One region of the Janthinobacterium sp. GW822-FHT07A03 genome, then DNA from elsewhere that is predicted to be linked to it. Evidence: predicted binding sites of a transcription regulator. Region 1 holds the regulator's gene; the other holds the start of a gene.
The links. Region 1 encodes FNR, which switches genes on or off when oxygen is low (the NO sensors DNR and NnrR bind a similar motif). Its sites were predicted from a motif close to TTGATNNNNATCAA; they were not measured.
Positions count from the first base shown of each region.

Region 1 (15,902 bases):
CCCTGGTTATTACCGACGTGCAATTGCCGGGCCGCGACGGCCTGGCCCTGTTCGATGAAATCCGCCGCCAGCACGCGGCCCTGCCCGTCATTTTGCTGACGGCGCACGGCACCATTCCCGACGCCGTCGACGCCACGGCGCGCGGCGCGTTTGCCTACCTGACGAAGCCGTTCGACGGCAAGCTCTTGATGGAAAAAGTGGCGTATGCCATCAACTTGTCCACCGTCATGCCGGCACCGGCGTCCGGCGATGAAAGCTGGCGCGCCGAACTGATCAGCCGCAGTGCGCAGATGGCCGAGCTGCTGGCCGAAGCCAAGCTGGTAGCGGGGTCCGACGCCAGCATCCTGATCCGCGGCCCCAGCGGCACGGGCAAGGAATTGCTGGCGCGCGCGCTGCACAACGCCAGCCGCCGCGCCAAGGCGCCGTTCATCGCCGTCAACTGCGGCGCCATCCCCGAGCAGCTGCTGGAATCGGAATTGTTCGGCCACGTGAAAGGCTCGTTTACGGGCGCCGTCGGCAACCGCGAAGGTTTATTTCAGGCGGCCGATGGCGGCACCCTGTTTCTGGACGAGATCGGCGACATGCCGCTGCCGCTGCAAGTCAAATTGCTGCGCGTACTTCAGGAACGGGCCGTGCGGCCCGTGGGCGCCGACCAGACGCGCCCGGTGGACGTGCGGCTCTTGTCGGCCACGCACCGCGACCTCGATGTGGCCATGGCGGAAGGGCAATTCCGCGAAGACCTGTATTACCGCCTCAACGTGGTCACCTTGACCCTGCCGCCGCTGGCCGAGCGCCGCGAAGACATCGCCCTGCTGGCGAACCATTTCTTGCAGAAACTGGCGGCCAAGTACCAAAAAACCCTGAACGGCTTCGCGCCCGACGCGCTCACGGCCCTGGTGGCCGCGCCATGGCCCGGCAACGTGCGCCAGCTGGTCAATGTGGTCGAGCAAGTGTGCGCGCTGGCCACGGCGCCGCTCGTGCCCTTGTCGCTGGTGCAGCGTGCCCTGCGCGTGCCGTCGCTGGAAGCGCTCAGCTACAACGAAGCCAAGCAGCGCTTCGAGCGCGACTACCTGATCCAATTGCTGCGCCTGACGGACGGCAACGTGGCCGACGCGGCCCGCCTGGCCGACCGCAACCGCACGGAGTTCTACCGTTTACTGCAGAAATACGAGCTGACGCCGGCCCTGTTCCGGGCCGACGGCGACCCTGTCGCTGATTAGCGACAAAAATAAAGCGTTAAAAATCAGCGGCTTAGTCTGAAACATTGATATTGTTGCCACAAGCTGTCGCTGGCAGGCGACAAAAAGCCCGGTTTTTCGCGCCGGATTCGGCGGAAAGAGGCTGGAAAAATCGGATTTGAATATAAGTTGTTGATTTTGAAGGGAAATTAAAAGCTGGCACGGTGCTTGCTGTATGGGTAGATGTGACGCTTCAAAGTGTTGCTTTATCCAAGTAAGAAGCTTTTAACTTCATTGAGAGGAACTACCATGCAAACATCGAAACTGTTCAATACCCTGGTTGCCGCTATCGTACTGTCGGGCGCCTCGATCACCGCTTCGCATGCAGCTGACTCCGCACCAAAAGCACAAGCTCCTGCTGACACCGTCGTGGCCGCCAACGCCGCCGCTGCCGTCCCTGATGAAACCATCACTTCCTCGGCCAAGGCCGCCCTGAGCGCCGATGCGCAAGCCGCTGCCCTGCCGGTTAAGGTAGCAACCCAGCAAGGTGTGGTCGTCCTGTCGGGCGATGTACCGAGCGCCGAAGCGGGTGACCGCGTCGTGCAGATCGTCGCTTCCGTGAGCGGCGTGAAAGAAATCAAGAACGAGCTGAAAGTCAAAGCCGCCGGTTAATCCCTCGCGCTGTACTTTACTCCGGGTTGCCCTGTCTGCGGACAGGGCATTTTTTTGTGCCATTGCGTCCACAAGCCACGCCTGCTTCCAGGCAGGTAGCTCGGCAATAGGGTTAGAATAGCCAGCACTGGCGCCGATTCCGGCGCTTTTTGTCATCCACGGCGCAGTGTTGCACGGCTGGGCCGCTACCAGGCTACCGCATGTCTTCTTTTTCTCCCGCCGCCCTGTTGCGCAATTTGAAACCCGACAACTTCACCATCGCCCTGCTCGTCACCGTGGCGCTGGCCAGTTTCCTGCCCTGCACGGGCCAGACGGCCGTCGTCTTCGGCAATATCACCACCGTTGCCATCGGCGCCCTGTTCTTCCTGCATGGGGCCAAGCTGTCGCGCGAAGCCGTGGTGGCCGGCGTCATGCACTGGCGCCTGCATTTGCTGGTGCTGGCCAGCACGTTCATTTTGTTCCCCCTGCTGGGCCTGGCCCTGCGGCCGCTGGCGCTGACCTTCCTCACGCCCGAGCTGTACGTGGGCATCCTGTTCCTGTGCGCGCTGCCATCGACCGTGCAATCGTCGATCGCCTTGACGGCCATGGCGCGCGGCAATGTGCCGGCCGCCATCTGCAGCGCTTCGGCCTCGAATTTCATCGGCATCTTCCTTGCGCCCATCCTGGTGGGCTTGCTGGTGGCCAAGGGCGCTGAAAGCAAGTCGTCGGTCGACGCGGTATTGTCGATTGTCATGCAATTGCTGCTGCCCTTCCTGGCCGGCCAGTTCCTGCGCCGCTGGATTGGCCGCTGGGTCGACCGCCACAAGGCCATGCTGAAATTCGTCGACCAGGGTTCCATTTTGCTGGTGGTCTACACGGCCTTCAGCGAAGCCGTCAGCGAAGGCCTGTGGCACACGATCTCGGTGGAAACCTTGGTCGCCCTGGGCGTGTTCAGCATCGTGCTGCTGGCGCTGGTCCTGGGCCTGATGACCTTCATCAGCCGCCGCCTGGGCTTTAGCAAGGAAGACGAGATCGCCATCGTTTTCTGCGGTTCGAAGAAAAGCCTGGCCAGCGGCGTACCGATGGCCAAGGTCTTGTTTGCCACGCACTCGCTGGGCATGGTGATTTTGCCGCTGATGCTGTTCCACCAGATTCAGCTGATGATCTGCGCCGTGATTGCGCAGCGCTATGCGCGGCGCGACGAAGTGCAGGAAGTGCCGGCGGCGACGTCCTGAGCGAAGGTTCAGCTCCCCATACCGCGCCTGGCGCGGTATTTTTTTGCCTGCGCGGCGCGGAAAGCCGTGGATTGGTGCACCAGGCCATGGGCGAGGTACTGCTGGACAATCAGTTCAATATAGAAGTTGTCTTTCAAGCATTTTTTTGTGTTGTAATGTATGGGGCTTGCCAGCAATGATTGAAACGTCACCATGCTGCGCGAGCGGAACAGGCGCATCCAGATGAAAATAATGCTTTTTGTGGCAGTAGTGCTGCAGGGGATATGGCTCCATATGCTGACACGGCACTATGGCGCATTGCCAATTGTCATAGTTTTCTTCAGCATCATCATCATGTCACTTCGATTTCTATCTACATTTTCGGCAGCGCGCTATCGCTCCGTGCTCTTGTTACTGGGCGGCGTGTGTGGTTATCTGGGAGGATGTGCGAGCGCTTTCGCTGCGGAGATTTTATTGCGAGGCTGGGATGTTTTTGAAAGAACATACCCTGTGCAAAATTTATATTGGTTCCCGCTCATATCGATGGGTTGGGCCGTCGGTATGATATTTGCCAGTGTGACGTCGGGCCAGCGCTTGACGCTGGTTGGCAGTTCTGATCTCCAATCTGGCGGGTAATTGGCAGAACTGATTTGTATCACTGATGCAAGCGTCGAATCAGGAACCATATGCGGAAAGTATTGACTCTTATTTCATAAAAAAACGGTGAGGAAGCATGATGTCATTTGCAAGAATAATCGCCATTTTTTCCTTGACTGGATTGATTATTCCATTTCTTTCTCGGGTTGTATGGCATTTTCTTGATTACAGTCCATATTTCGATATGCAGCGCATTGTGTTCAAACTGCAACTGTTGCTTTGGCCGACGTCTGTAATGATGTTGGCAGCGGCTAACCCTCAGATGGAACCGGAAATTTTCTTCTTTTCGATGGCAGCCAATGTGGTTTTCTATGTCTTGCTTGGCACGCTGGTGTGGCTGGGATTGCGCAAGCATGGCGCTTTTTTCGCTATCGCAGGCATTGGATGGGGCGTGATATGGTGGAAACTGCTCTCGTTGTGAGAAGTAAAGAAACAAGTTTTTTGCTAGATGAATATTGCTATTGAAAAATAGAGTCATAGTCATTTTCTGCCACATGCGGGGGCACAACGCGCTTGGTAAATGGCGCCGGGCTTTAGTCTCGACGATCCGATCGCCTTTACGACATCGCAGGCGCCACCCGCAAGCGATGACGTCGCCTCTGACTAGCCTTTCAGCAACTTCTGCGCCTGCCGCAAGCCATCGACAATCACCGCGTAGGCCTGGCGCCGGCTCGCCGCATCGGCTGCGCGCAGCACGTACGACGGGTGATACACGGTCACCACCCAGCGCCCGTCGTGTTCGATGGGCGTGCCGATCAGCGGCGTCATGCTGGCCGCGCCATCCTGCAGCACGGCTTTCAATGCCGTGCTGCCCAGCGCCACGATTACCTGCGGTTGCACGCTTCGTAGCTCGTCCTCCAGCCAGCCGCGGCAGGCGAGGATCTCGCGCTGGGCCGGGGTCTTGTGCAGGCGGCGCTTGCCGCGCGGTTCCCACTTGAAATGCTTGACGGCATTGGTCAGATAGATGCTGTCGCGCGCCATGCCCGCTTCCTGCATGGCCTGGTCCAGCAGCGCACCGGCCGGGCCGACGAAGGGCAGTCCGGCCAGGTCTTCCTGGTCGCCCGGTTGTTCACCGACGAGCATGATGCGGGCGGTGTGCGGGCCTGTGCCGGGCACGGCCTGGGTGGCGTGCTGCCACAGTTCGCAGCGACGGCACTGGTCCAGCGTCGTGGCAGTCGCGCGCGCGGGCTGGGCCCGCTCGGAGTTGATCTGGATCATGGCGGCGCCCTGGCGCTGTCCCACGCTGGCCGTCTGGCCCGTGCGGCGCTCGCCGTTGGCCGCACCGCTGAGCATGGCGGGCACGATGGCGCCTTCGGGTAAATTTTTCCAGAAGCGCGCCGGGATGTGGCTATGCAGCAAGTCGGCATTCACGCGCGCGGGATTGAAGATGCTGCGGTAATACGTCAGCCACAAGGCCTCGCCCGCATCGTCGATGTCGGCCGCGCCGCGCAGCAGGGCCGGTCCCGCGTGCAAGGTGGCGCCATCCCACAGCATGCTGGCGCCGGGCGTGGCGATCATCCAGCTGATGGAGCCCATGCGGCGCGCGAAGTGGCGCGCCACTTGCGGCAGCACCTCGTGCGTGGGTTCGAACCAGGCGACGAAGCGGGGCGCGCCCTCGGCTTCGCTGCGTTCGCGGAAGCGCACGTAGGCATGCATGTCGTGCTCCTCGCGGTGCACGGCCTTGACCATGGCGTGCAGGCGCGCGCCGTCCGCGTCGGCCGGGGACACCACGTCGTGCTGGCCCAGCTGCCAGCGCCACAGCACCTGATACAGGAAGGCCCAGCGGTCATGCACGTTGAAACAGGCGGCGGCCTGCAGCAGCTCCACCAGCTGGCGGGGCAGGCGCAGCGGTGGCGCGCCGGTATCCGTGGCCTCTGGCGTGGAGGAAAACAGGTCGCCCTCGCCGGGCTGCGATTGCCAGGCCACGTCGGCAGGCGGCACGCCGCGCGCGATCAGTTCGCGTGCCGCTGCGCGCCACTCGTCGAACGATTGCGCCAGCCGCACGAACGTACTCATGCTGCCTGCAGCTCCGGCCATAAGTTCAATTGCTGCGGTGCGTCCGCCATGGCGCGGCGCAGGTGTTCGGAGGCTGTGGTGTCGCGCGCGGGAAAGTAGTCGGCCGTGATGATGAAGGGGGCAATCTTTTTCATGCTGCAGCGCAGGCGCGACAGGTCGGCATAGCGCACCTGGCGCAAACGGCGCAGGTCGACGATGCGCTGCGCGTTGCGCAGGCCGATGCCGGGCACGCGCGCGATCATGTGCTGCGCCGCGCGGTTCAAGTCCAGCGGAAAATGTTCGCGGTGCGCCAGCGCCCACGCCAGTTTCGGATCGATGTCGAGCGCCAGGTTGCCGCCGCTGGCGGGCAGCAGTTCGTTGGCCTGGAAACCATAGCTGCGCAGCAAGAAATCGGCCTGGTACAGCCGGTGTTCGCGCAGCATGGGCGGCGGTGCCAGCGGCACGCTTTTCGGGCTGTCGGGTATCGGGCTGAAGGCCGAGTAGTACACGCGCTTGAGTTTATAGCTGCCGTACAGGGTTTCGGCCGTGGCGAGGATCTGCTGGTCGTCGCTGGCGTCGGCGCCGACGATCATCTGCGTGCTTTGCCCGGCCGGCGCGAAGCGGGGCGAGCGCGGTTCTTCCGCCTTTTCATCGAGCTTGCGGCGGATGGCGCCCATGGCCAGCTTGATCGTGTGCACGCTCTTTTCCGGCGCCAGCTTCTGCACGCTGTCCTGCGTCGGCAATTCGATGTTGACGCTGAGCCGGTCGGCATAGCGGCCCGCCTGCGCGACCAGGGCCGGGTCGGCGTCGGGGATGGTTTTCAGGTGGATGTAGCCGCGGAACTGGTGCACCTCGCGCAACTCGCGCGCTACCTGCACCAGTTGCTCCATCGTGTAGTCGGCCGACCTGATGATGCCGGAACTGAGGAACAGGCCGTCAATGTAGTTGCGCAGGTAAAAATCGGTCGTCAGTTTCACCACTTCGGCCACCGTAAAGCGCGCGCGCGGCACGTTCGAGGTACGGCGGTTGACGCAGTACTGGCAATCGTACAGGCAGTAATTGGTCAACAGTATCTTCAGCAGCGAGACGCAGCGCCCGTCCGGCGTGTAGCTGTGGCAAATGCCCATGCCCGAGGCGGCGCCAAAGCCGTCCTTGCCGATGGAATCGCGCTTCGGTGCGCCGCTGCTGGCACAGGACGCATCGTACTTGGCCGCATCGGCCAGGATTTCCAGCTTGTCCGTCAATTCCATGGCTCACCTCGATATACTGTGTTTATATACAGTATATCAGGGAACTGGCCTTGTACCGGCTTGATCTGTGCAATGGCAGAACGCTATATATAAGTGTATATTACGCTCCTTGTTCACCGTTCACTTTACAAGGATACGATCATGCGCCTCACCTCCCTCGCCCGCCTGCTTGGCGCCGCCCTCCTCGCCACCGCCGCCACCTCCGCCGTTGCCGGCGAAGTGGTGGTGTCGGCCGCGGCCAGCCTGACGAACGCGTTCAAGGATGCGGCGCAAAGCTACGAGGCGCAGTATCCGGGCAGCAAGGTGTCCTTGAACTTCGCCGCCTCGGGCGTGCTGCTGCAGCAGATCGTCAAGGGCGCGCCCGTGGACGTGTTTGCCTCGGCGGACCAGGAAACCATGGACGCGGCGCAAAAGCAGGGCCTGGTATTGCCGGCCGACCGCATGGACTTCGTCGGCAACAGCCTGGTGCTGATCGTGCCGCACGACAGCAAGCTGGGCATCAAGAGCCTGGCGGACCTGACGCACAAGGGCGTGACCCGCGTGGCCATCGCCAACCCGGCCAGCGTGCCCGTCGGCCGTTACTCCGAAGGCGCGCTGAAGAAGGCGAATCTGTGGGACGCCGTGCAGCCGAAAGCCATCGGCACGCAGAACGTGCGCCAGTCGCTCGATTACGTGGCGCGCGGCGAAGTCGATGCGGGCTTTGTGTACGCCACCGACGCGGCCATCATGAAAGACAAGGTCAACGTGGTGCTGGAGGTGCCGCTCGACGCGCCCGTGCTGTACCCGATCGCCACCATCAAGGGCAGCAGCAATGCCGCCGAAGCGAAGCGCTTCGTCAGCTACCTGCAAACGGCGCCGGCGCAAGCCATTCTGGCCAAATACGGTTTTAAAAAGCCCTGATTTTTAGGTAAGCGCTCGCATGGATATCGCCTGGACCGCGCTGGCCCTGTCGCTCAAAGTAGCGGCCTGGGCCACGGCGCTCAATTTGCTGCTCGGCATCGGTACGGGCTATCTGCTGGCGCGCACGCGTTTTCCCGGGCGCGAGCTGCTCGATGCCCTCCTGACCCTGCCGATGGTGATGCCGCCCACCGTGCTCGGCTATTACCTGCTGGTGCTGCTGGGCCGGCGCGGCACGCTGGGCATCTGGCTGCAGGACAACTTCGGCATCAACCTGATCTTTACGTGGCAGGGCGCCGTGATCGCTTCCACGGTGGTTGCCTTTCCCCTCGTCTTCAAGCCCGCGCGCGCCGCCTTCGAAGCGGTCGACGGGCAGCTGGAGCAGGCGGCCCGCGTGCTGGGCATTTCGGAGCTGGCGATTTTCTTCCGCGTCACGTTACCGCTGGCCTGGCGCGGCATCCTGGCCGGCGTGCTGCTGGGATTCGTGCGCGCGCTGGGTGAATTCGGCGCCACCCTGATGGTGGCCGGCAGCATTCCCGGCAAGACGCAGACTTTATCCGTCGCCGTGTATGAAGCCGTGCAGGCGGGCCAGGACGACGTGGCCAACACCCTGGTGCTGATCACCTCTGCCGTGTGCATCGTGGTGCTGCTGTCGGCCGGCCGCCTGGCGCCCGGGCGCATCGCGCACAAATGACGCTGAGGATGACGCCCATGCAACTCGACCTCGACATTCGCGCCACCTTGCGCTCCGGCAAACGCCGCTTCGACATGCAGGTGCAATGCACCTCCAGCAGCCAGCGCATCGCCGTGTATGGCCCGTCCGGCGCCGGCAAGAGCATGACCCTGAAAGCCATCGCCGGACTGTTTACACCGGACGCTGGCCATATCCGCCTGAACGGGCGCACCCTGTTCGATTCCGCCGCCGGCATCAACTTGCCGCCGCAGCAGCGCAATGTCGCCTACCTGTTCCAGGATTACGCGCTGTTCCCGCACCTGACGGTGCGCCAGAACGTGGGCTTCGGCCTGGCGCGCGGCTGGTTCAATCCGCGTGCGCGCGAAAAATTGCAGAAGGTCGAGCATTGGCTGGACGCATTCCACTTGCAGGAACTGGCGCACCAGTTCCCCGACGAGTTGTCCGGAGGCCAGCGCCAAAGGGTGGCGCTGGCGAGGGCACTCGTGGCCAAACCGGCCGCGCTGCTGCTCGACGAGCCGTTTGCCGCCCTCGATCCGGCCCTGCGTGTCAAAATGCGGCTGGAACTGAGCCAGTGGCAGCAGCGCCTGGACGTGCCCATGATCCTGATCACACATGATCCCGAAGATGCGCGCATCCTGGGCGAACATGTGCTTTACTTGCGTGACGGACAAATTGACAGCATGGAAGAAAATAAGGCATTGGGTGAACGCATTGGATAAATCGGCAGCAGCGGAAATCGGCCTGCAAGGTTCGGTATGGATGACGGTGGGCGGAGAAAACCTGGGCGGCGCCGGCAGGGTGGAATTGCTGGGCGCCATCGCCGAATGCGGCTCCATCACGCAGGCGGCCAAACTCGTCAAGATGAGCTACAAGGCGGCCTGGGACGCCATCGACGCGATGAACAACCTGGCCGGCGAGCCATTGGTCGAGCGTCTGACGGGCGGCAAGGGCGGCGGCGGCACGCGGCTAACGCAGCGTGGGCGCCAGCTGGTCGACAATTTCCGTATCATCGAGCGTGAGCATGCCCGCTATCTGCGCCAGCTGGGCAGCCAGGCGGAAGGCATCGCCGACGATCTTTTACTCATACGGAGAATGGCCATGAAAACCACGGCACGCAATCAATTCCTGGGCAAAGTTGCTGAACTGAAACAAGGCGCCGTCAACGACGAAGTGACCTTGGAATTGCCGGGCGGACAGCATATCGTCGCCATCGTCACGCGTGACAGCAGCGAAAACCTGGGCCTGGTGCCGGGCGCGGAAGCGTTTGCGCTGATCAAGGCGTCGTCGATCATCCTCGTGGCGGACAGTGAAGGCGCGCGCTTTTCGGCGCGCAACCAGCTGGCCGGCACCATCACGCGCGTGCAGACGGGCGCCGTCAACACGGAAGTGGTGCTGGATTTGCCCCGTGGCGGCACCATCGCCGCCATCATCACGAACCAGAGCAGCACCGACCTGGGCATCGAGATCGGCAGCAGCGTAACGGCGATTTTCAAGGCCTCCAGCGTGATTTTGGGCGTGCCGGCGTAAGCGGCGACGCTGACCCCAGTTTTATGTTGCAGGCTTAATCTTTCAGCCTGGACAACCAATCCGCTGCCGCCGCCAGCGCCTGTTCCAGCTCCTGCGCCGTCTGCGCCAGCAGCGCCGGCACCTCGTCCAGGCGGCCCGCGTCGATGGCTTCCTCGGTGGCGAAGGCGGCGCGGATCAGGCGTTTCGTGCCCAGGGTGCCGACGGAGCCGCGCACGCCGTGCAGGATGCGCGCCACGTCGCTGTGGCGGCCCGCCTGCAACGCCGTTTCGGCGTCGCGCACGGGCGTCATGCCCTTGTTCAGCGCGTCTTCCACCATGCGCCGCAGCACGCCGCGCCCTTTTGCATCGCGCCCCATCACGCGCATCAGCGGCGCCATGGAAAACACTTCCTCATCGGCAACGGGCGCCGGCCCGGCCGTCTGCACTGGCGGGCGCTTGGGCAGGTGGCGCAGGATGACTTCCATCATCTCTTCCACCACCACGGGCTTGGCGATGAAATCGCTGATGCCGGCCGTCATGCAGCGCTCGCGCTCGGACGCCAGCACGCCGGCCGTCATGGCGATCACGGGCAGGTTCAAGCGCAGTTCCGTGCGGATGATGTGGGTGGCGCTGAAGCCGTCCATGACGGGCATCTGCATGTCCATCAGCACGATGTCGTAGCGCAGCGCTTCCGTGCGCAGCCGTTCCACGGCTTGCAAGCCGTCGCCCACCACGTCCAGGGTGGCGCCCATGTGTTCGAGGATGCCGCGCGCCACGGCCTGGTTCAAATGGTTGTCTTCCACCAGCAGGAAATGCACGCCGGCCAGTTCCGTGCCCAGCGGCTGGTGCAGGATGCGCTGCTCGCCGCCGTCGTTCTTGGTAATCAGCGCCTGGTGCAGGGCGTCGAACAGGCTCGAGCCCGTAATCGGCTTCATCAGCACGACGTCGGCCTCGGCCGCGCTGGAAATTTCTTCCAAGTGGTTGCGGGCGAAGGCGTTGACCATCACCACGATGGGCTGGCGCTGGCCGCTGGCCGCCTGGCGGATGGCCTTGGCCGTGGCCAGGCCGTCCATCACGGGCATGTGCCAGTCGGCCAGCACCACGTCGTATGGCTGCTGCTGCGCCAGGCGTTCGCGGTACAGTTCGATGGCGGCAAAGCCGGAGTCCACTTCGTCGGCCAGCCAGCCCCACGCCTCGATCAGCTTGACGATCAGTTCGCGCGTGGTGCGGTTATCGTCGGCCACCAGCAGGCGCAGCTGGCCCAGGGTGGGCGTGCGCCGCGTTTCGGCCGGCTGCGCCAGCATCTCGAAGGGCACGCTGAACCAGAAGCGGCTGCCCTTGCCTTCGCTGCTGGCGACGGCGATGTCGCCGCCCATCATGTGGATCAGCTGCTTGCTGATGGCCAGGCCCAGGCCCGTGCCGCCGAAGCGCCGCGTGATGCTCTGGTCACCCTGCGAAAACGCGGCAAACAGCTGCTGTTGCTGCAGTTCCGTCATGCCGATGCCCGTATCGCGCACTTCGAAGCGCAGCCAGGCGCGCCCGTTCTCTTTCTCGGCCAGGCTGACGGCCACCACCACTTCGCCGCTCTCGGTAAACTTGATGGCGTTGCCGGCCAGGTTGACGAGAATCTGCTGCAGGCGCTGGGCGTCGCCCACGAGGCGGCGCGGCACGTCGGGCTCGACGGCAATCGCCAGTTCCAGCTCCTTTTCGCCCGCATTCATCGTCATCGTCGTGGCCAGCGTGTTCATGACCTCGTCGAGGTCGAATTCGACGGGCGACAATTCCATGCGGCGCGCCTCGATCTTCGAATAGTCGAGCACGTCGTTGAGGATGCCCAGCAGCGACTGGCCCGCCACGCGCACCATGGTCAGGTACTTGCGCTGTTCCGTATCGAGCTTGGTATTGCCCAGCAGATACACCATGCCCAGCACGGCATTGAGGGGCGTGCGGATTTCATGGCTCATGTTGGCCACGAAATCGCTCTTCGCGCGGTTGGCCGCCTCGGCCCGGTCGCGCTCCTGTTCCAGCTCCGCCGCGCGCGATTCGAGTTCCTGCTGCAGGCGGTCGCGCTCGCTCATCAGGCCGTTGAAGGCTTCCGTCAGCTCGCCGATCTCGTCGCGCTGCTGCACCGGCACGGGGGTGAAGCGGCTGCCGCTGGTGCGCAGCGCCTGCAGGGTGTCGCGCAGGCGCACCAGGGGCGAGAGCAGGCGCACGGTGACCCAGCCCAGAACGGCCGCGGCCAGCAGCGAGGCGAGGATGCTCCACAGCACCAGCCGGTACAGCACGCCGTCGAACGGTTCGAAGGCGTCGTCGAGGGGCAGCGAGGCGGCCAGCAGCCAGTTCACCGATTTCAGGCGCTTGAAGCTGTTGACGGCCGTGATGCCGCGGCTGTTGGTGCTGACCATGGTGCCTTCGCCATCGTCCTTCAGCAGCTGGGTGGTCGTCAGGTTGGCGTTCGGCAGGCGCGGCTGCAGCAAACGGCTGGTATCGGGGTGCAGCACATAGCGCGGCACGGCGCCGCGCGTGAGGATGAAGTAATAGCCGCTCTTGCCGATCTTTTCCGAGCGCAGGCGCCCCAGCAGGTTGTCCTTGTACAGGCGCAGCACGCCGATCACCACGCCGGCCACCTGGCCATCGGCGGCCAGCACGGGCGCCACCATCTGCACGATGGGCATGCCGCTCGATTTGCCCAGCATCGGCTCGGTGATCATGGGCTGGCGCGTGCGCAGCACGGTCTGGAAGTACTCGCGCTCGGCGACGTTGATGCCGGCGCGCCCCGTGACCAGCGGCATGTCGGCCACGACGGCGCCGTGCGCGTCGAGCACCAGCACGTCGTCGAACAGCACCAGCATCGAGCGGCGCGAATAGTATTCGCGCAATTGGGCGGGCTGGCCGATCAGTTCCGGCGGCTGCTGCCGGGCCGTCAGGGTGACGATCTGCAGCAGCATGCCCAGCTTGTCGTCGAGCTCGGCGGCGGTGCGGCTGATCAGCGACGACTGCTGGCTCAGCAGTACACGGGTGAAGTCGTCGCGCATGTGCTGCACCTGGATCATGGTGACCAGCGCGATCATGGCGATCGAGGTCAGGCTGGTGGCCAGCGCGACTTTTGCTTTGATGCCGAGAGGCTTCATGATTTCCTTTTCAGTACCGTGCGGCACAGGCGGCAGATAATGCTGTCAGGAATTTTCCTATCAATACATCAACTTGGCAAGCGGCGCCGCGCAAATTGCCCGCCCCGCATGGGCTTTTGACGATGTTGCCATATAATTAAAGGCTGGACGTCGTTTATTCGCCGAAATTGCGGTGAAATTGGCACACGGCAACCCTGTATGCAGTAAACTTGTTATTGCATTTTCTTAAAGGTACCGACATGACTGAAGCGCTACTCACTCCAACCTTGCCCACAGTGAACGTGGAAGCGTTGCGTGCGCGATGCTCGACCTGCAGCATGCATCAATTGTGCCTGCCGATGGGCCTCGATGTGGGCGACATGGACAGGCTGGACCAGATCATCGGCCGCCGCCGCAAGATCGTGCGCGGCGCCTCGTTGTTCCGCATCGGCGACTCGTTCCAGAACCTGTACGCGATCCGCCTGGGGCACTTCAAGACGTACCAGATCAATCCGGGCGGCGAAGAGCAGGTGACGGGCTTCCAGATGGCGGGTGAACTGCTGGGCATGGACGCCATCAGCGCCGACCGCCACCACTGTAATGCGGTGGCGCTGGAAGACAGCGAAGTGTGTGAAATCCCGTTTTCCAGCCTGGAACAATTGCTGGGTAATATGCCGACCCTGCTGCGCCATTTCCACCGTATGATGAGCCAGGAAATCACGCGCGAGCAAAGCGTGATGCTGTTGCTGGGCAATATGCAGGCGACGCAGCGCTTTGCCGCCTTCATCGTCAACCTGGCGTCGCGCTATGAAGCGCGCGGCTATTCGGGCAGCAATTTCCAGCTGCGCATGTCGCGCGAGGAAATCGGCAACTACCTGGGCCTGACCATCGAAAGCGTCAGCCGTTTATTGTCGAAATTCAAGAAGGAAGGCTGGCTGCGCGTCTCCAACCGCGAGATCGAGATCCTGCAGCCGGCAAAACTGAAGGCTATTACGGCCGGCACCGACGTCTGCAAGTAAAGCTTAGAGTTCTTCATCGGCGTGCAGCGCGATGCTGCGCTGCAGGGGCCAGGTCCAGATGCCGGACAGGCGCCACTCGCGTTTGTCGTTTTCCACCAGCACCTGCCAGCGGCTGCGCTCGAGCATCGGCAGCGCCACGGAAAAATTGCCGGCCGCATCGGGTTGCACCAGCAGCTTGATATCCTTTTCCGGCAGGGTCGCATGCGCCAGGTGCAACTGCAACGGCCCCTGGTACGCCTTGCCGAAGCTGTGCACGGAGCCGCTCAGGCGGGCTGCAGCCACGTCATACGACAGGGTGGTATCCATCGCCAGGTCGCTGGCGATCGTGTCGCGCTTCAAATCCTGGTTGATCGCCTTGCCCTGCTTGTAATAATCGCCCACCACCAGCGCATCGGGTTGCGTAAACGCAATATAGCCCATGAAACTGCCGACGACCACGGACAGGCCGGGACCGATCATCAGCAGCCATGGCCAGCGATGCTTGTACCACGGTGCAACGGGAGGTTGCAGTTTCAGACTGTCGGACATGGTATTTCTCCTGATTAATTGGCCAGTCCCCATGCGGGGACCGGCCTTCCTGCATTAGCGCGGCACGATGAAGACCGCGCTTTCACGCACGTGCAGCGACGGGTCGTCCAGCGAGTGCAATTCGATTGCAATCTTGTTCGACCCCTTCTCGCCGACCCCGTGCGGCACGCGCAGGCGGATCGGCCAGCCCAGCGTTTCCGTCGGCTGCAACGTCACTTCATTGCGCGTCAACAAGGTCAGGCCCGGCAGACCGGATACACTGATTTTGAAATGCTGGCTTTGCTCCGAGGTGTTCATGATCTGCAGGCGGTAGACGTTTTCGATCATGCCATCTTCCACTTCGCGTCCCATCGAACCGCGGTCGCGGATCACGTCCATTTTCAGCGGCGTGCGCAGGGCCAGCGAAGTACACACGGCGATGATGATCAGGGCCAGGATGGAAGTGTAGATCAGCACGCGCGGGCGCATGGCGCGCTGGCGGATCTGCTGCGAATTGAAGTTGTTTTCCATCGCATGGTCGGTACTGTAGCGTACCAGTCCCCGCGGCCGGTCGACCTTGTCCATCACGCTGTTGCAGGCATCGACGCAGGCGGCGCAGCCGATGCATTCATACTGCAGGCCGTTGCGGATATCGATGCCGGTCGGACACACCTGCACGCACAGGGTGCAGTCGATGCAGTCGCCCAGCTTGTCGTTGTTGCCGGCCTTCTTGCTCATGGCGCCGCGTGGTTCGCCGCGCTTGGCATCGTAGGTGATGATCAGGGTGTCCTGGTCGAACATGGCGCTCTGGAAGCGCGCGTAGGGGCACATGTATTTGCACACCTGCTCGCGCAGCCAGCCCGCGTTGCCGTAGGTTGCCAGACTGTAGAACAAGACCCAGAACCATTCCCAGGGACCGAAATTGAGGGTGGTCACTTCGCGCGCCAGTTCCTTGATCGGCGTGAAGTAGCCGACAAAGGTAAAGCCCGTCCACAGGGCGATGGCGCCCCATACCAGGTGCTTGGCCGTCTTCTTGAACGCCTTGCGCACGGAGGGGCCCTGCTTGTCGAGGGCCATGCGCGCGCTGCGCGTGCCCTCGATGCGGCGTTCGACCCACAGGAAGATTTCCGTGTATACCGTTTGCGGGCAAGAGAACCCGCACCACACCCGCCCGGCAATGGCCGTGACGAGGAACAATAAATAGGCACAGATGATCAGCAGGGCC
Region 1 is NZ_JBXAKW010000002.1:68,123-84,024, reverse strand. Features, by position in the region: gene AC1RJW_RS06395 (sigma 54-interacting transcriptional regulator) at 1-1,220, shown strand, start outside; gene AC1RJW_RS06390 (BON domain-containing protein) at 1,488-1,850, shown strand; gene AC1RJW_RS06385 (bile acid:sodium symporter family protein) at 2,051-3,064, shown strand; gene AC1RJW_RS06380 (hypothetical protein) at 3,073-3,201, opposite strand; gene AC1RJW_RS06375 (hypothetical protein) at 3,287-3,679, shown strand; gene AC1RJW_RS06370 (hypothetical protein) at 3,777-4,121, shown strand; gene AC1RJW_RS06365 (UdgX family uracil-DNA binding protein) at 4,304-5,716, opposite strand; gene AC1RJW_RS06360 (putative DNA modification/repair radical SAM protein) at 5,713-6,945, opposite strand; gene modA (molybdate ABC transporter substrate-binding protein) at 7,087-7,845, shown strand; gene modB (molybdate ABC transporter permease subunit) at 7,865-8,536, shown strand; gene AC1RJW_RS06345 (sulfate/molybdate ABC transporter ATP-binding protein) at 8,554-9,255, shown strand; gene AC1RJW_RS06340 (TOBE domain-containing protein) at 9,296-10,063, shown strand; gene AC1RJW_RS06335 (response regulator) at 10,098-13,172, opposite strand; gene fnr (fumarate/nitrate reduction transcriptional regulator Fnr) at 13,412-14,170, shown strand; gene AC1RJW_RS06325 (FixH family protein) at 14,174-14,698, opposite strand; gene ccoG (cytochrome c oxidase accessory protein CcoG) at 14,753-15,902, opposite strand, start outside.

Region 2 (15,902 bases), on a different contig from region 1:
CCCGGGCAGCCTGGGCGGCGAACTGCATGAAATCACCTTGACGGGCCCCGCCGATGCTGCCTGGGAAGCGGGCGCGCTGGCGGAAATCATCGGATGCAACGCGGACGGCAGCGAAGGCGACGCGCAGAGTGCCCGGCATGCGCCGCGCAGCTATTCGCTCGCTTCGCTGCCGTCCGATGGCGAACTGCAATTGCTGGTGCGCCAGGAGCGCCATGCGGGCGAGGAAAACGAGGGCTACGGCCTCTGTTCCGGCTGGCTCACGCGCTTCGCCCCGCTGGGCGCCGGCATCCGTTTGCGCCTGCAAGCCAATCCCGCCTTCGCGCCCGCGCTGGTCGACGTGCCCTGCATTTATATCGGTAACGGTTCCGGCCTGGCCGGCCTGCGGGCCCACCTGCGCGCGCGCCAGCGGGCGGGGCTGGCCCGTAACTGGCTGCTGTTCGGCGAGCGGCAGCAAGCTGTTGACAGCGTCTGCGGCGCAGAGTTGCAAGGCTGGCTCGACGCTGGCCACCTGGAGCGCCTGGACCTGGTCTTTTCGCGCGATGGCAACGATGGCGGCAAACGCGAATACGTGCAGGACCGCCTGCGCGCCAACGCCGGCGAGCTGCGCGGCTGGCTGGCGCAAGGCGCCATCGTCTACGTGTGCGGCAGCCTGCAAGGCATGGCGGCGGGAATCGATGCTGTACTGCAAGAAGTACTGGGCCAGGACGGTCTCGACGCCCTGCTGGCAGCCGGGCGCTACCGCCGCGACGTGTATTGATCTGCATCAACCCGCCCTCCCGCGCCGCTTGGCTATGTGGGCCGCCGCACGGTCAGCGCCAGCCATCGGACTACAGTGGGGACATCGCGGCATGGCAACATGCCCGTCCCCAATCACTGTCTGCGAGGCTAGCCATGAAGAACCCCTGGATGAGCATGTACCTGAGCGCCGCCAACCGCATCGCCAACACGGCGCGCGGCCACGCCACGGCCGCCGTCAAGCGCGAAGCGGCGAAAAATACGCGGCAATTGACGCAAGTGTGGTTCGACTCTTTCCTGCCCGCCGCAGGCAAGCCGCGGCGCAGCCGCAAGGCCAAATAAGAGGCGTCACTGGTGCAGTGCGTCACAGCAACTAGTTGAAGTTTCAATCAGATGAACTAAACTGCAAGCATGGTAGTACATAGGACGTGACCGGCAGGCGCCGCATCCCCGCGCCGCCGCCGGGACACCGGGAGACGACCATGTTGACGCTCAAAGTGCTGCTCTGCCTTGCCTTGTCGGCCCTGATGCTCGTGCCCCTCGTGCTGAGGGATGCGATGCAGACGTCGGCCGGGCAGCAGATGCAGGTGCCGAATGTGGATGCGCAGGGCATGTGGGCCCACTGGCCCAAGCAGTAATACGCGCGGCTGAGGGCAGTTGAACAAGCGCGCCGCTGGCTGCGTTGCTTTGACTTGCCGTACTAGCGTACTGTCTGCGTCAAAGACGCCTTGCCAGCGGCGTTTTTCAGCGGCGCTCGCTAGTGGTGTTCAGCTTTAAAAACCGCTTTGTTGCGGGTGGGAATTTGTTCTCTTCGCCGGCGGCTTTCCTGATCCCCTCTTCAGCATATTTTTGATCCAGATCATGGATTTCGCCCTTCCCTGCGTCCACACTGGAACAGTCCGCTTCGCACCGCGACGGACTTAACCGGGGGCATCGGCATGGGTAACTCGCATTGGAAGGATGAGATGGCGCTGGGCGTTCCCGCCATCGACGAGGCGCATGAGGCGCTGTTTCAGGAGCTGGCGCGGCTGGGGCAGTTGAGCGACCAGCATTTCAGCGTGGCGTTCCGCGAGCTGATCGCGGCAGTCGAACGCGATTTCCGCGAGGAAGAGGATTTGATGGAACAAATCGGCTTTCCCTCGCTGGCGAATCACCGCGAACAGCATGCGCGCGTGCTCAGCGGCTTGCACCATGCCTGGGCCGCCGTCGATGAAGGCGACCTGGAACAGGGGCGCCATGCGCTGTCGCTGTTGCCGCAATGGCTGATCTTCCACCAGGCCACCATGGACCTGGCCCTGGCGGCGGCACTGGAACTGGTGCAGCGCCAGCCTAACTAGCAATTAATTACAGCAGCAGCACCGTCGCCTGCTCGGGCATGACCACGCGGTAGTGTCCCGGGTATTTGTCCTCGCCGTCGAAAATCTTGCAAAACACGGGCTGGCTGATGTCGTTGACGGCCGCCTCGTTCATGGGCAGGGTTGCGATCAGCTGTTCGCCATCCATCAACTGCAAGGCGCTGCCCCGCTCGGCCGCGCAAAAGGCCAGCGATTGCACGTCGCTGGCGAACGGCCGCTTGTACCACGGCGTGATGGCCCGCACGGCGCGCCGCGCATCGTGCAGGACTTGCCCCACGCGCGTGACGTTCCAGGCATCGCGCGCCACGGACGGCTGCAGGACGATATTGGCCGTCAGCTCGCCCCTGCCCTTGTTCACCAAGAACGTGCCATCCTGCGCGGCGATGTCATCGTTGAGCGGCACGACAAACACGCCGCCGGGCGACACCTTGATCGGCACGGCGGCGCCATTGCCTTGCAAGGCCACGCGCACGTCGTCGATGGTGGCGCTCAGCTTGGCGGGAATCAGGCGCAGGGCCATGACCACGCTGCCGCTCGACACTTGCCACACTTTCCGTGCCGTCAGATAACTCTCGCGGTACGCCGTGAAGCGCACGCGCGGCGCCTTGGCATCGCTGCTGGCCGTGATCGTCACCGTTTGCGAAGGCAAGGCTTCCTCTGCGCTCGCCGCTGGCGCCGGCGCAGCGGGCGTGGCCGGCGCCAAGGACGGCGGCACAAGCGGTGGCGACACGGCGGCGGCAGCGGGCGGCGCGCTGGCGCTCTGCAGCGGCGCGGGAACAGCCGGCGGCGGCGCGTGTTCCTGGGCCTGGCCCAGCGACACGACACACAACCATCCGGCACAAGCGATCCATATACGCATGCATTTCTTTCAATGAGGAAAATATTTTGTCAGCGCCTGCATTATCGCAGAAGGCCGGACGATGCGCCGCTCTTGGGCTGCCTGCATTCCGCTGTTTGCACTCCGCTGTTTGCACTCATTTGGTGCGCGCGCTTGATTATTTGGCAAATACCACTTATATTGATAATGATTCTTATTCACATAATGTGAATGGAATCATGCACGCCCTTTCCACTGCCCTGCGCGGATGGAACTGCTATCCGAGCCAGATCCCGGGCCAGCGTCACGCCATCCCCCCAGCTACTGCGCCACTCGCCAGACGAGATAGGAACACACACGACTAAAAATACTCCAGGAAAATAATGCAATCGACCACCGTCTTCTCTTCTTCGCGCCTGCCCGCCTTGCGCCCCCTGCCCCATTTATTACACATCAGTCTGCTCAGCCTTGCCGCTGGCGTGGCGCTGCCGGCACTGGCCGCCGACGCCGCCCCGGCCGACGTGACCATGCCGGCCGTCACCGTGCTGGGCCAGTCGACCGCGACGACGGAAGGCACGCAGTCGTACACGGCCGGCGAAGCGCGCAGCGCCACGCGCATGGACCTGTCGCTGCGCGAGACGCCGCAATCGGTCAGCGTCATCACGCGCCAGCTGCTCGATGACCTGGGCGCCGTACGGCTGGACCAGGCGCTGGCGCAGACGACGGGTATCCAGGTGGGCCAGAACGACACGGAGCGCACGACGTTTTATGCGCGCGGCTTCGGCATCAACAATCTCCAGATCGACGGCATGCCACGGGGCGGCAATGCGCCGCTGCAAGATACGATCCTGTACGACCGCATCGAAGTGATCCGTGGCGCCACGGGCCTGATGGGCGGCAAGGGTGACCCGTCGGCCACCATCAACATGGTGCGCAAGCGGCCGACGAAGGACTTCCAGGCCAGCGCCGGCCTCATCATGGGCCGCTGGGATGACCAGAGGATCGAGGCCGATCTGTCCACGCCGCTGAACGCCGATGGCAGCGTGCGTGCGCGCACGGCCCTAGCCTGGCAAAAACGCGATTCCTACCTGGACATGTATCACGAACGCAAGACGGTCGGCATGCTCATCGTCGAGGCGGACTTGCGCCCCGGCAGCCTGCTGACGGCCGGCGTCGACTTCCAGGACAACCAGCCCACGGGCGCCACCTGGGGCGCCGTGCCCTACTGGAATGCGGATGGCAGCCTGGCGAACTTGCCGCGCAACACCAGCCTCACGACGCCATGGAGCACCTGGGCCAACAAGCAGCACACCATCTTCACGTCGCTGGACCAGCGCCTGCCCGGCAACTGGAACATGCACCTCGGTTATGCGCGCACGGAAAGCACGAACCGCACCACCGTCGCCTATGCGGGCGGCGGCAAGCCCGATCCGGCCACGGGCGAAGGCATGTTCCTGTGGACAGGCGCCTATGGCCCGGGCAAGACCACGGGCGACAATTTCGACGTCTACGCCAGCGGCCCATTCACCTTGCTGGGGCGCAAGCACACGGCCATCGTCGGCTGGAACGGCGGCAACCAGCGCGCCCGCTCGCTGGGCGGCGAGGCGGAAATCAACTACCCGAACTTCGTCCCCGATTACCGCAGCTGGACGGGCAACATCCCCCGCCCCGTGTTCCGCCCGGACGGCTCGCACACGGAAACGGTGACCCGCCTGGCAGGCGGCTATGTGGCCACGCGCCTGAGCCTGGCCGACCCGCTGCACCTGATCATCGGCGCACGCAGCAGCACTTACCGCACGGATACGCGCAGCTACAACACGCAAGGCGCGTACACGGGCAGCGGCGACTTTGCCGAGACGCGCAATGAAGTGACGCCCTACGTGGGCGCCGTGTTCGACATCAACAAGCAATATTCCGCGTATGCCAGCTTCACGCAGCTGTTCAACCCGCAAACGAGCAAGGACCGCAACGACAAGTTCCTGGCGCCGGAAACGGGCGACAATGCGGAACTGGGCATCAAGGGCGAATTTTATGAAGGCAAGCTGAACGCGTCGGCCGCCCTGTTCCATACGAAGAAAAAGAACCTGGCGGAGCTCGACCGCACGGTGCCGCCCGGCTTTTTGCTGCCCGACGGCGGCCAGGCCATGGTGGCCAATGGCACCGGCGTGACGGCCAAGGGCGTGGAATTCGACGTTTCCGGCCAGTTGTCTCCCGCCTGGGAAGCGAGCGGCGGCTATACCTATCTGCACGCGGCCGAGGCCGATGGCCGCCGCGCCGCCACCACGCAGCCGCGCCATTTGCTGCGCCTGGCCACCAGCTACCGCTTCGACGGCCGCCTGGCCGGCTTGAGGGCGGGCGCCAGCATGACGGCGCAAAGCGCCACCTACAGCGAATCGTGGTACGGCCGCCCGCCATCGGGAACCATCACCGACATCCCGCAAGCGGGCTACGCGCTGGTCAACGCCATGGCCAGCTATGCCCTCAACCGCCACGCCAGCGTGCAGTTGAACGTGAATAACTTGCTCGATAAAAAGTACTACCGCAACGTGGGCTTCTTCGACGGCGTCTTCTGGGGCGAACCGCGCAACATCAGCCTGGCCGTGCGCACGGCGTTTTAAGCGTGCAAGCTAGTCTGCCGGCGCACTGCGCCAGTGCGCGGGCGCCGGCAGGGTAAATCCGTCCAGCAAGGGACCGCCCACGGGCGCCAGCACGGCGGCGGCGACTTGCCCGAACGCGCGCTGGCCGGCCGGCAAGTCGCTGGCGACCAGGCGCAGCGCGCCATCGAGCTGGCCGGCGATGACGGGATCGAAGGCCTGCAGGCGGCGGAACAGGTGCTTGCCGCCGCCGCTCCACTGCCCCGCCGCGCGCAGGTGCAGGTCGGCCAGCGCTTGGTACAGCTGGCAAGCGACGGCCAGCGCCTCGCCCGGGTGCGTGCTGTCGACCAGATCTTCCAGCGCGGTGGTGATGGCGTAGCGGCGGCGCTGCAGGTTTTCCGCGTCGAGCACGGGCGGCCCGGCGGCGGCGAATGCTTGCGCCAGCGCAAGCAACTGCGCGGAATGCTCGCTTGCAGCGAGGATGTTTTCCCCTTCCATCACCATCATCGCCAGCGGCACCGTGCCGCCCGGCGCATCCATTTCCTTGCAGAAATACGTGAACGTGGCCAGATCGTGCGCGAACAGTTCCACCGTGCGCTCCTCGGCCACGATGGTGTCGCGCCAGGCGCAGTCGACGTGGTCGAACAGCAGCAGCAAGTCGATATCGGAACTGGCCGTTTGCCGGCCCGTGGCGAACGAGCCGCCGATGATGGCCGCCACGGCCGTGGGATAGCGTTCTTGCACCAGCCGCGCGGCAATCGCGCGGATGGTCTCATAGGTGGGGATCGTCGTCAAAGCCGGTGCTCCATGTCGATAAAACACTATCCTACACGCAATACGCAGGCTGCCGCCATCCTGCTACACTGGCGCCATCTGATCAAGGAACCAACATGGAATACGACTGCATCGTGGTGCCCTCGCCCGTGGGCGAGCTGACCCTGGTGGCGCGCGGCGCGGCCCTGGCCGCGATTTTGTGGGAAAACGACAAACCGAACCGCGTGCGCCTGGGCGCGATGCGCGTCGATGACGGTTGCGCCGTGCTGCAGGAAACGGCGCGTCAGCTGGGCGAGTATTTTGCCGGCACGCGCCAGCAATTCGACGTGCCGCTCGATTTTGCCGGCACCGCCTTCCAGCAGGAAGTCTGGCGCGCGCTGCTGACGATACCGTACGGCCAGACGCGCAGCTATGGCGAGATCGCGCGCCAGATCGGCCGCCCCGCCGCCGTGCGCGCCGTGGGCGCCGCCAACGGCAAGAATCCCATCTCCATCATCGCCCCCTGCCACCGGGTCATCGGCGCCACGGGCGAGCTGACGGGCTTTGCGGGCGGCCTGCATGCCAAGGAAACCTTGCTGGCGCTGGAAGGCATTTCCCTGTCGAGCGACCGCGAAGCACTGAAAACGGGCCACGCCCGCCGCCGCGCCGTGCACATCGATACGGCGCAAGGCTGTTTATTTTAGACGGCGGCAAAGCGCCCCGTGTGGGATACTCACGCCCTCCGCTCAAGCCACCACATCCTATGCCCTACCTTGTCATCCTGTTTTTTGTCGTCCTGTATTTGCTGGCCACGTTCTTTTTCCACATTCCCGCCCTGGTCGCCCTCGTGTATGGCGTGCTGAGCCTCAGCTGCTTCGTTGCCTATGCGATCGACAAGTCCGCCGCAAAAGGGGGCCGCTGGCGCACCCCGGAACGCACCCTGCTGCTGGGGCTGCTGTGCGGCTGGCCGGGCGCCGTGCTGGCCCAGCAATGGCTGCGCCACAAGTCGAGCAAGCGCTCGTTCCGCATCGTGTTCTGGATCACGGTCGCCCTCAATATCGGCGCTTTCGTGTACTTCAGCATGCATTACGCGGCGCCCGATATCGGCACCGAGGTGGCGCCCATCGAGTTATAAGCTCACTCGCCCAGCAGGCGCAGCGATTCCAGCCAGTCCGCCTTCCACTCGCGCAGCAACGGTTGCGTGGCGAAGGCCTTCTTCAGGTGCGTCATCGGCACGCGGTGCACGTCGTGCAAGCCGAACGCCAGGGTGACGGGATGCCACACATGGCTGTTCTTGCCGCCGCGCGAATTCTTGCGCACGCGCGCGCCATCGTCGCCAAAGATGCCCACGCCGCTGGCCAGTCCCTGGTCCAGGTCGACCTTGCCCACGCCGGCAAAGGCGGTCAAAATCTGTTCGCGGCCCAGGCCCTTCAAAGCGCTGGGCAAGACGACGGGCGCCTTGTCCGCTGCCGTGTCGGCCGGCGCCGGGTGCTGCAACTCCTTGAGCAAACGCAAGAGATCGCGCTCCTGGAAGTGCAAGCCGTCCAGCGGCACGCGCAGTCCCGGCGCCTTGAGTTCGATGGCGATGTTGCCCGAGTCGCGCGTAAAACGCAGCCACACGTCGCCGGCGCCCGCGGCCAGGTGTTGTTTGTCCTCAATGAACACCACGGGCGCCGCGTAGCGCGTCACGCCGTCATGGAACAGCTCGCTCCACTGCTCGCTGTAATCGAGCCAGACATACGGCAAGCCGCCCTGTTCGAGCAGGCGCGCCAGGGTCCACGGAGTGCCCGTCTGTTGCGCCAGCCAGGCACAAGCTTCGGTTGCGGTGGCGCGGTATGGCAGGGATGGGGAGGTCATGGCGGTTCCGTCGATAAAAGTGGAGCGCAGTGTAGCAGACGCCGCCATCCGCCCCTGCGGCAGGCGCATCCGGCGCGCCATTCCTGCGCGATGTGCTAGGCTGGATGCATCAGTCCGCGCCCAGGCCACCCCGGCCCCATGGCGCACCACCGCGAGGGGAATATCATGCATTCCAGCACCAACGCCGCCACCACGCCCGCCCCGCCACCGGAGCGCGATTCGCCCACGCCGGCCAGCGAAAGCCATGCCGAGGAAGCGCTCGATGAAGCGCTGAAGGAAAGCTTTCCGGCCAGCGACCCGATCGCCGTTGCCACCCCCAAACCGGTCAGCAAGACGCCGCCCTGAGTCCCATGCCTTGCCTGGCCGGCCAGGCGCTGCCCTGGGGGCAAAGGCCGGTCAATCAGGACACGCCAGCAATGTAAACATGCGCACGTCCTGCATCATGTTGTGCGCCTGCTCCTGCATGCTGGCCGCTGCCGCTGCTGCCTGCTCGACCAGGGCGGCATTCTGCTGGGTCACTGCATCCATCTGACTGATGGCCTGATTCACCTGTTTGATGCCATCGTTTTGTTCGTGGCTGGCGACGGCGATTTCCCCCATGATGCCCGCGACTTGCTGGACAGAGGACACGATTTGCTTCATCGTGCCGCCCGCCTCATCGGCCAGATTGCTGCCAAGCTCGACTTTTTCGACCGACTCGGCAATCAGCTGCTTGATCTCTTTGGCGGCACTCGCGGAACGTTGCGCCAGGGCGCGCACCTCCGATGCGACGACAGCAAAACCGCGCCCCAGTTCACCGGCGCGCGCCGCTTCGACAGCCGCATTCAGGGCCAGAATATTGGTCTGAAACGCTATGCCGTCAATCACGGAAATGATCTCGACGATACGGTTCGAGCTGTCCTTGATGGATACCATGGTCGCGACGACACGCTCGACCACCTGCCCGCCCTGCACCGCTACCGCTGAAGCCGACAAGACCAGTTGATTGGCTTGCTGAGCACTTTCGGCATTTTGCTGCACATTACTGGTTAACTGCTGCATCGCCGACGACGTTTGCTCCAGTGCACCGGCCTGAGCCTCCGTTCTGGCCGAGAGGTCCAGATTTCCAGCAGCAATTTCCTGCGAGGCAGTCGAAATGGTTTCAGTACCGCCACGCACACGGCCCACCGTATGACGCAGGCTCTCCGTCATGCTTTTCAGAGCACGCAGCAATTCGCCCGGCTCGTCGCGATAGTCGGCCGCGATATGGCTGCGCAGGTCACCGGAAGCGACAATGCGGGCAATGTGCACGGCATCCTGCAGTGGCTTGGTAATACTCTTGCTGATGAGCACGGCCACCGCAATCGCCGTGCCCAGCGAGAGCAGCAGTATCGCCAGCAGCAAGCTGCTCGCCACCGTGATGCGCGCGCCCGACTCCGCCTCTATCGCCGATGCGCGTTGGGTGGTCATCTCGACCAGCTGCTTGATTGCCTGCAGATGCTGGGCGTAACTCATCGTCATTTTTTTCATCGCAACAGTAGCGCCAGCCTTGTCCTGTGCCTCAATTGCGGGAATGAATTGTTGCAGTGCAACTGTATAGAAGTCCAGCGCCGGCGCATGCGCCTTGTTCAGCAACAGCCCGGCGATATCGGCATCCAGTTTCGCGTCGTTCCAGAATGCATGGCGCTCATCGTAATCATGTTTGAGCGTTTTGAATCGTGCGATTAACTGCGCCTGTTCGGCACGATCCTCGGTCGCCAGCAGCTGAAAACTGACCAGATAGGATTCCAGTATGTACTCCGGCGGTGGCAACACGTCCGCAATCAGATCCTTGCTTTGCACGATCTTCTGATAGACAGGGCCATTCACTTTCCATTCTTGCAAAGTCTTGAAGGACCATAGGCCATAGAGGATGAAGCCGACTGAAAAGATCACAATCAGCACAGCTAACCGGTGCGATAGTTTGAGTCCTCTTAGCATATTCATGATGTTTTCCTTAGATTAACTATGCTTGCCTCTGGTTCAGCTACTGAGGTGACACTGCTATCGCATGCGTGGCAGGCGATCATTCGAAGCCGAATGCATTGCCAAATAATCATTTTATTTTTTATAAAAAGCAACTTATTTTACAGCGCATTCTCAGCAATTAAAACGAATTTAATAAAAATAAATGAAAACAACAAAAATAAAACAAAATACATAAATTACCGGTACGGCGACGAGTTCCATGTTGCTCGCACAACAACTCTATCCTTACTTGACAGCATTCTTATTGCTGCGGTTGCTTTTCGGCAATCCGCGGAAACCATAAAAATGCCCCGCCGGGCAGCGATGGCAAAACCATCACGCCGGGCGGGGCCAGTCAAGCCGCCACGCGCCTAGTTCGGCGTGTCGCGGTATTGCTCGGGCGTCGTGTCGCCATCGGCGACTTCATACCACATCGCATTGAGCACGGCGAACGTCGCCGCCAGCGGAAGACCCAGTATCCAGGCGAAATACCACATAATTATTTCCTTTCTTCAATTCCAGCTTGATCGTTTTTACTATCAAACTAACGCCACCTAACAAAACCGTAGCGAGCGGCAGCGATTTGTGGCCGAGAAGCGCAACCGTACTCCAGTACGGTGAGCATCGCCGGCCGCAAAGGGCGACGCGCAGTAGGTTTAGTCAGGTGTTCTCAATAAGCGTGACCGGTGTCGTCCTCGATGGCTTTGCCGTCAACCTTGCCCCACAGCACTTTATACACCCACGTCGTGTACGCCACGATGAGGGGGATGAAGACGGCGGTGACGACCAGCATGATGAACAGGGTCATGTGGCTGGACGAGGAATCCCACACGGTCAGGCTGGCGCGCGGGTCGATCGACGATGGCAGGATGAACGGGAACATGGCCGCGCCCACGCTGAGGATGATGCCGGCGATGCTGGCCGCGCTGGCCAGCAAGGCGGGCACTTCGCGGCGCGCGCGCAGCAAGGCGAAGGCCAGCAAGGGGCCCAGCAAACCCAGCGCTGGGGCGATCCAGGTCCACGGATGGGCGGCAAAGTTGAGGAACCAGGCGCCCACGTGCACTTGCGCCGTTTTCAGCATCGGGTTCGACGGGCCATCGACGACGACGGCGCTGGTGACGCGGTAGCCATCGACCCACAGCCACAGGGCCACGCCGGCCAGCGCATACAGCACGACCGTGGCGATTGCCGCCACGCTGCCGTAGCGGCGCGAACGTTCCGCCACGGCACCGTCCGTTTTCACTTGCAGCCAGGTGGCGCCATGCATCACCAGCATGGCCACCGAGACGAGGCCGCACAGCAGCGCGAACGGATTGAGCAAAGCAAAGAACGTACCGTCATAGAAGATATGCATGTCCGGCGAGAAACGGAACGGTACGCCCTGCAGCACGTTGCCGATGGCTACGCCGCAGATCAGGGCCGGCACGAAGCCGCCCACGAACAGGGCCGCGTCCCAGCGGGCGCGCCAGCGGGGGTCTTCGCGCTTGCTGCGGAATTTGAAGGCCACGGGACGCACGATCAGCGCCACCAGGATGACGAACATGGCCAGGTAAAAGCCCGAGAACGAGACGGCGTACAGCTGCGGCCAGGCGGCAAAGATGGCGCCGCCGCCGAGGATCAGCCATACCTGGTTGCCTTCCCATACGGGGCCGATGCTGTTGATGATGACGCGGCGTTCCAGGTCCGTCTTGCCGGCAAACGGCAGCAGAATGCCCGTGCCCAGGTCGAAGCCGTCCGTGATGGCAAAGCCCACCAGCAGGATGCCGATCAGCAGCCACCAGATCAGGCGCAGGGTTTCATACGAAATCATTTCATGCAAAATCATGGTCTGGCCCTCCTCAGGCGCGTTGAGTATGAATGGCTGCGGCCGCTGGCACAGGGGCCCGCGGCGTCTCTTCCGGCCCCTTGCGGATGGCCTTGAGCATGAGCTTCATTTCGATAATCAACAGCACGGTGTAGATGGCGGCAAAGCCGGCGATGGTAATCAGGAGCGTCGACGCCCCCAGGTTGGAGACGGCCACGGCCGTCGGCAGCACGCCTTCGATGACCCACGGCTGGCGGCCCACTTCGGCCACGATCCAGCCCGCCTCGATGGCCACCCACGGCAGCGGGATGGCGAACACGGCCAGTTTCAGCAGCCAGCGGTGCTTGTCCAGGGTGCGGCGCGTCGACAGGATGAAGAAGGTGCCAGTCAACAAGATAAAGAACATGCCCAGGCCCACCATCACGCGGAAGGACCAGAACAAGGGCCCCACGGGCGGCACGGTGTCGAGCGCGGCCTTGCGGATCTGCTCGGGCGTGGCCTGGCGTGGATCGTCGACATAGCGTTTTAATAACAAGGCATAGCCCATGGACTGGCCTTTCGACTCGAACACGTCCTTCGCCTCTTGCGGCACGGGGCTGCCCGGCGCCACGCTGCGGATGGTTTGCAGCGCGTCATACGCCTTGATGCCATCCTGGATCAGCAGCTCGCCGCGGTCGACCAATTGCTCGATGCCGGGGATTTCCGTCGTCAGCGAACGCGTGCCGATCAGGCCCATCACCATCGGGATGTGCACGGCGTAATGCGTCTCGCGCGCTTTCGCGTCAGGAAAGCCGATGGCCGTGAAGGCGGCGGGCGCCGGCTCCGTGGTCCACATGGCTTCGATCGCGGCCAGCTTCATCTTTTGATGTTCGGACGACAGGTAGCCGCTTTCATCGCCCAGCACCACCACCGACAAGGTGGCGGCCAGGCCGAACGAGGCGGCCACCGTCATCGAGCGCTTGGCCAGCTGCACGTGGCGGCCCTTCAGCAGATACCAGGCGGAAATACCCAGCACGAAGATCGATGCCGCCGTATAGCCGGCCGACACCGTGTGCACGAATTTCGCCTGTGCCACGGGATTCGTCAGCACGGCGCCGAAATCCGTCACTTCCATGCGCATGGTCTGCGGATTGAAGGCCGCGCCGACGGGATTTTGCATCCAGCCGTTGGCGATCAGGATCCACAGGGCCGAGAAGTTCGAGCCGATGGCCACCAGCCAGGTGGTGACCAGGTGGCCCCGCTTCGACAGCTTGTCCCAGCCGAAGAAGAACAGGCCGACGAAGGTCGCTTCCAGAAAGAAAGCCATCAAGCCCTCGATGGCCAGCGGCGCGCCGAAAATGTCGCCCACGTAATGGCTGTAATAGCTCCAGTTCATGCCGAACTGGAATTCCATGACGACGCCCGTCGCCACGCCCATGGCGAAGTTGATGCCGAACAAGACACCCCAGAACTTGGTCATGTCGCGCCAGATGGGGCGGTTCGTCATCACATAGACCGTCTCCATGATGGCGAGGATCACTGACAGGCCGATCGTCAGCGGAACGAATATAAAGTGGTACAGAGCTGTCAGCGCAAACTGCAGTCTGGATAAAGCGACAATATCGAAGTCCATATGATTTCCTTGGTGTTTCCCTACTGTAATTGTAAACTTGGTATCTATCTGATGCGATTCGATTGGTTCCGCCGCCCTCACGCTGGCATGCGGACCGCCTTTGTCTCCCGTCTTTCCTTGATTCCTTAATCTGCGCGCAAGCCCGCCAGCGCCGCCTCGAAGGCTGGCGTGCCACGGCGCGCGTCGCCGACGATGCGGCCATCGCGCAGGCTGAGCAGCCGGTCCGCCAGCGCCGCTTCGCGCCGCAAGTGGGTTGCGATCAGCAAGCTGCGCCCTTCGCTGCGCGCGGCCAGGCGCTGCAGGACATCGCTGGCCGTCTGCGCATTGAGCGCTTCCGTCGCCTCGTCCAGCAGCCACAAGGTCGATGCATGCAGGAACAGCCGCGCCAGCGCCAAGCGGCGCGCCTGGCCGCCCGACAAGCCCAGGCCGCCCTCGCCCAGCATGGTGTCCAGGCCGCCCGCGAAAGCCCGCACTTCGTCGTCCAGGCCGGCCGCCTGCAGCGCCGCCCACAGCTGCGCATCGCTGGCGGACGGGTCGGCCAGGCGCAGGTTGTCGCGCAAGCTGTCCTGGAACAGTTCCGTCTTCTGGGTGAACAGGCAGGCGCGCGGCGCGCTGACGCTCCCCGACAGGGGCGCCAGCTCGCGCGCGGCGATGGCCAGCAAGGTGGACTTGCCCGCGCCGCTGGGGCCGATCAAGGCCACGCGCTCGCCATCGGCGATATGCAGCGATATGTCATGCAAAATGGCAACATTACTGCCCGCATGCGCGGCGCTGACCTGCTCCAGGCGCAAGCCCGGTGCGCTGTCAGCCGGCGGCACTGCGATCTCCTGAGCGTCGAGGCGCGGCGCCAGGCGGCGCATGGCCAGCAGCATGCGGCCCGCCTCCAGCGCGCCGCGGCGCAATCCCGCAAACGGTTCCACGGCCGTCAGCGCGATCAGCAGGGCCAGCGCCGCCAGCGGCAGATTCAGCGTTTGCTGCTGCACCAGCGCGGCCACGGCCAGCAGCACCCCTGCCAGGGTCGCGCTGCCGGCCACGCCATACGCGGCGCCGGCCGCCGTCTCCAGGCGCAGCAAGACGAAATCGGCCTGCGCCAGCGAGCGGTCGATCTGTCCCAGCGCCGCGCACTGAGCGCCGATGCGGCCCGCCATCACCAGGTCCGTCTGGCCGGCCACCAGGTCGATGGTGCCGGAGCGCAACTTTTCGATGGCACGCGAGCGCACGATGGCGGGACGGCGGGCGCGGCGCGCCACGATCCAGCTGATGCCGCCGCCGGCGGCCAGCAGCCACGCGGCCAGGCCCAGGCCCAGCTGCCACTGCATCACGCCCAGCGCCACGCCGGCCAGCAAGGCCGCGCACAGTGCCGTGAAGGCTGGCACCAGCAGGCGCAGGTACAGCGCTTCGAGCGCGTCGATATCGGCCGTCAGGCGGAACAGCAGCTTGGCGGGCTGGCGCAGCAAGCGGCTGGCCGCTTCCGGGCGCGACCAGCCGCGAAACAGCTGCACGCGGATGGCCGCCAGGGCGGCGAACGTGGCGTCGTGCGTGACGAGCCGTTCCGCATAGCGCGAGCCCGTGCGGCCGATGGCCAGCAGGCGGATGCCGGCCGACGGACCGAACACGTCGAAGACGATGGCGGTGGAAGCGTGCAAGCCGGCGATCGACGTGGCGGTAATAAACCAGCCGGACAAGCCCAGCAAGGCCATGCCGGCCACCGCCGTCAGGGCCGCCAGCAGGGCGCCGCCGATCAGCTTGCGGGGCTGGGCCAGCAGCAATTGCCGCAGGACGGGGTGCGATATCAGCGATGTTTTCATGCGCGCGCCTCTGCTTTCTGCGTCTGCGCATGCGCCTGGGCATCAACTTGCACCGTGCGCTGCAGCCGGCCGGCCAGCACGGGATCGTGCGTGGCGACGAGCATCGTCTTGCCTTTCGCCAATTCCAGCAAGGCATCCGTGACGCGCGCCGCCGTTTCGCTGTCCAGGTGCGCCGTCGGTTCATCCACCAGCAGCAAGTCCGCATGCGGATGCAGGGCCACGCGGGCCAGCGCCAGGCGCACGGCTTCGCCGCCGGACAAGCCCTGGCCGCCATCGCTGAGCATGACGGCCGGCTGCGCCTGCGCCACGCTGGCCAAGTCGGCCAGGTGCAGCGCCTGCGTCACCTGTGCGGCCTGCGCGCCTGCGCGGCCCAGGGTCACGTTCTGGCTGACGGACGCGGCAAACACGTGCGGACGCTGGCCCATCCACGCCATGCGCTGGCGCAAGGTATTAACGGTACCGTCATTCAGACGCACGCCGCCGATGCGGATGTCGCCGCCGCTGGCGGGCAGCAGGCCGGCCAGCAAGGACAGCAAGGTGGTCTTGCCGGCGCCGCTGGCGCCCAGCAGGGCCACGTGTTC
Region 2 is NZ_JBXAKW010000008.1:264,136-280,037, reverse strand. Features, by position in the region: gene AC1RJW_RS23045 (PepSY domain-containing protein) at 1-757, shown strand, start outside; gene AC1RJW_RS23040 (hypothetical protein) at 892-1,077, shown strand; gene AC1RJW_RS23035 (hypothetical protein) at 1,218-1,373, shown strand; gene AC1RJW_RS23030 (bacteriohemerythrin) at 1,674-2,072, shown strand; gene AC1RJW_RS23025 (hypothetical protein) at 2,080-2,949, opposite strand; gene AC1RJW_RS23020 (TonB-dependent siderophore receptor) at 3,291-5,525, shown strand; gene AC1RJW_RS23015 (nucleotidyltransferase domain-containing protein) at 5,535-6,296, opposite strand; gene AC1RJW_RS23010 (methylated-DNA--[protein]-cysteine S-methyltransferase) at 6,392-6,958, shown strand; gene AC1RJW_RS23005 (DUF1294 domain-containing protein) at 7,018-7,389, shown strand; gene AC1RJW_RS23000 (hypothetical protein) at 7,392-8,111, opposite strand; gene AC1RJW_RS22995 (hypothetical protein) at 8,277-8,456, shown strand; gene AC1RJW_RS22990 (methyl-accepting chemotaxis protein) at 8,508-10,076, opposite strand; gene AC1RJW_RS22985 (hypothetical protein) at 10,098-10,472, shown strand; gene cydX (cytochrome bd-I oxidase subunit CydX) at 10,469-10,594, opposite strand; gene cydB (cytochrome d ubiquinol oxidase subunit II) at 10,768-11,922, opposite strand; gene AC1RJW_RS22970 (cytochrome ubiquinol oxidase subunit I) at 11,936-13,513, opposite strand; gene AC1RJW_RS22965 (amino acid ABC transporter ATP-binding/permease protein) at 13,639-15,321, opposite strand; gene cydD (thiol reductant ABC exporter subunit CydD) at 15,318-15,902, opposite strand, start outside.
Region 2: AC1RJW_RS23030 (bacteriohemerythrin) is a predicted target of FNR. The motif match lies at 1,585-1,598, and genes of this name have one in related genera.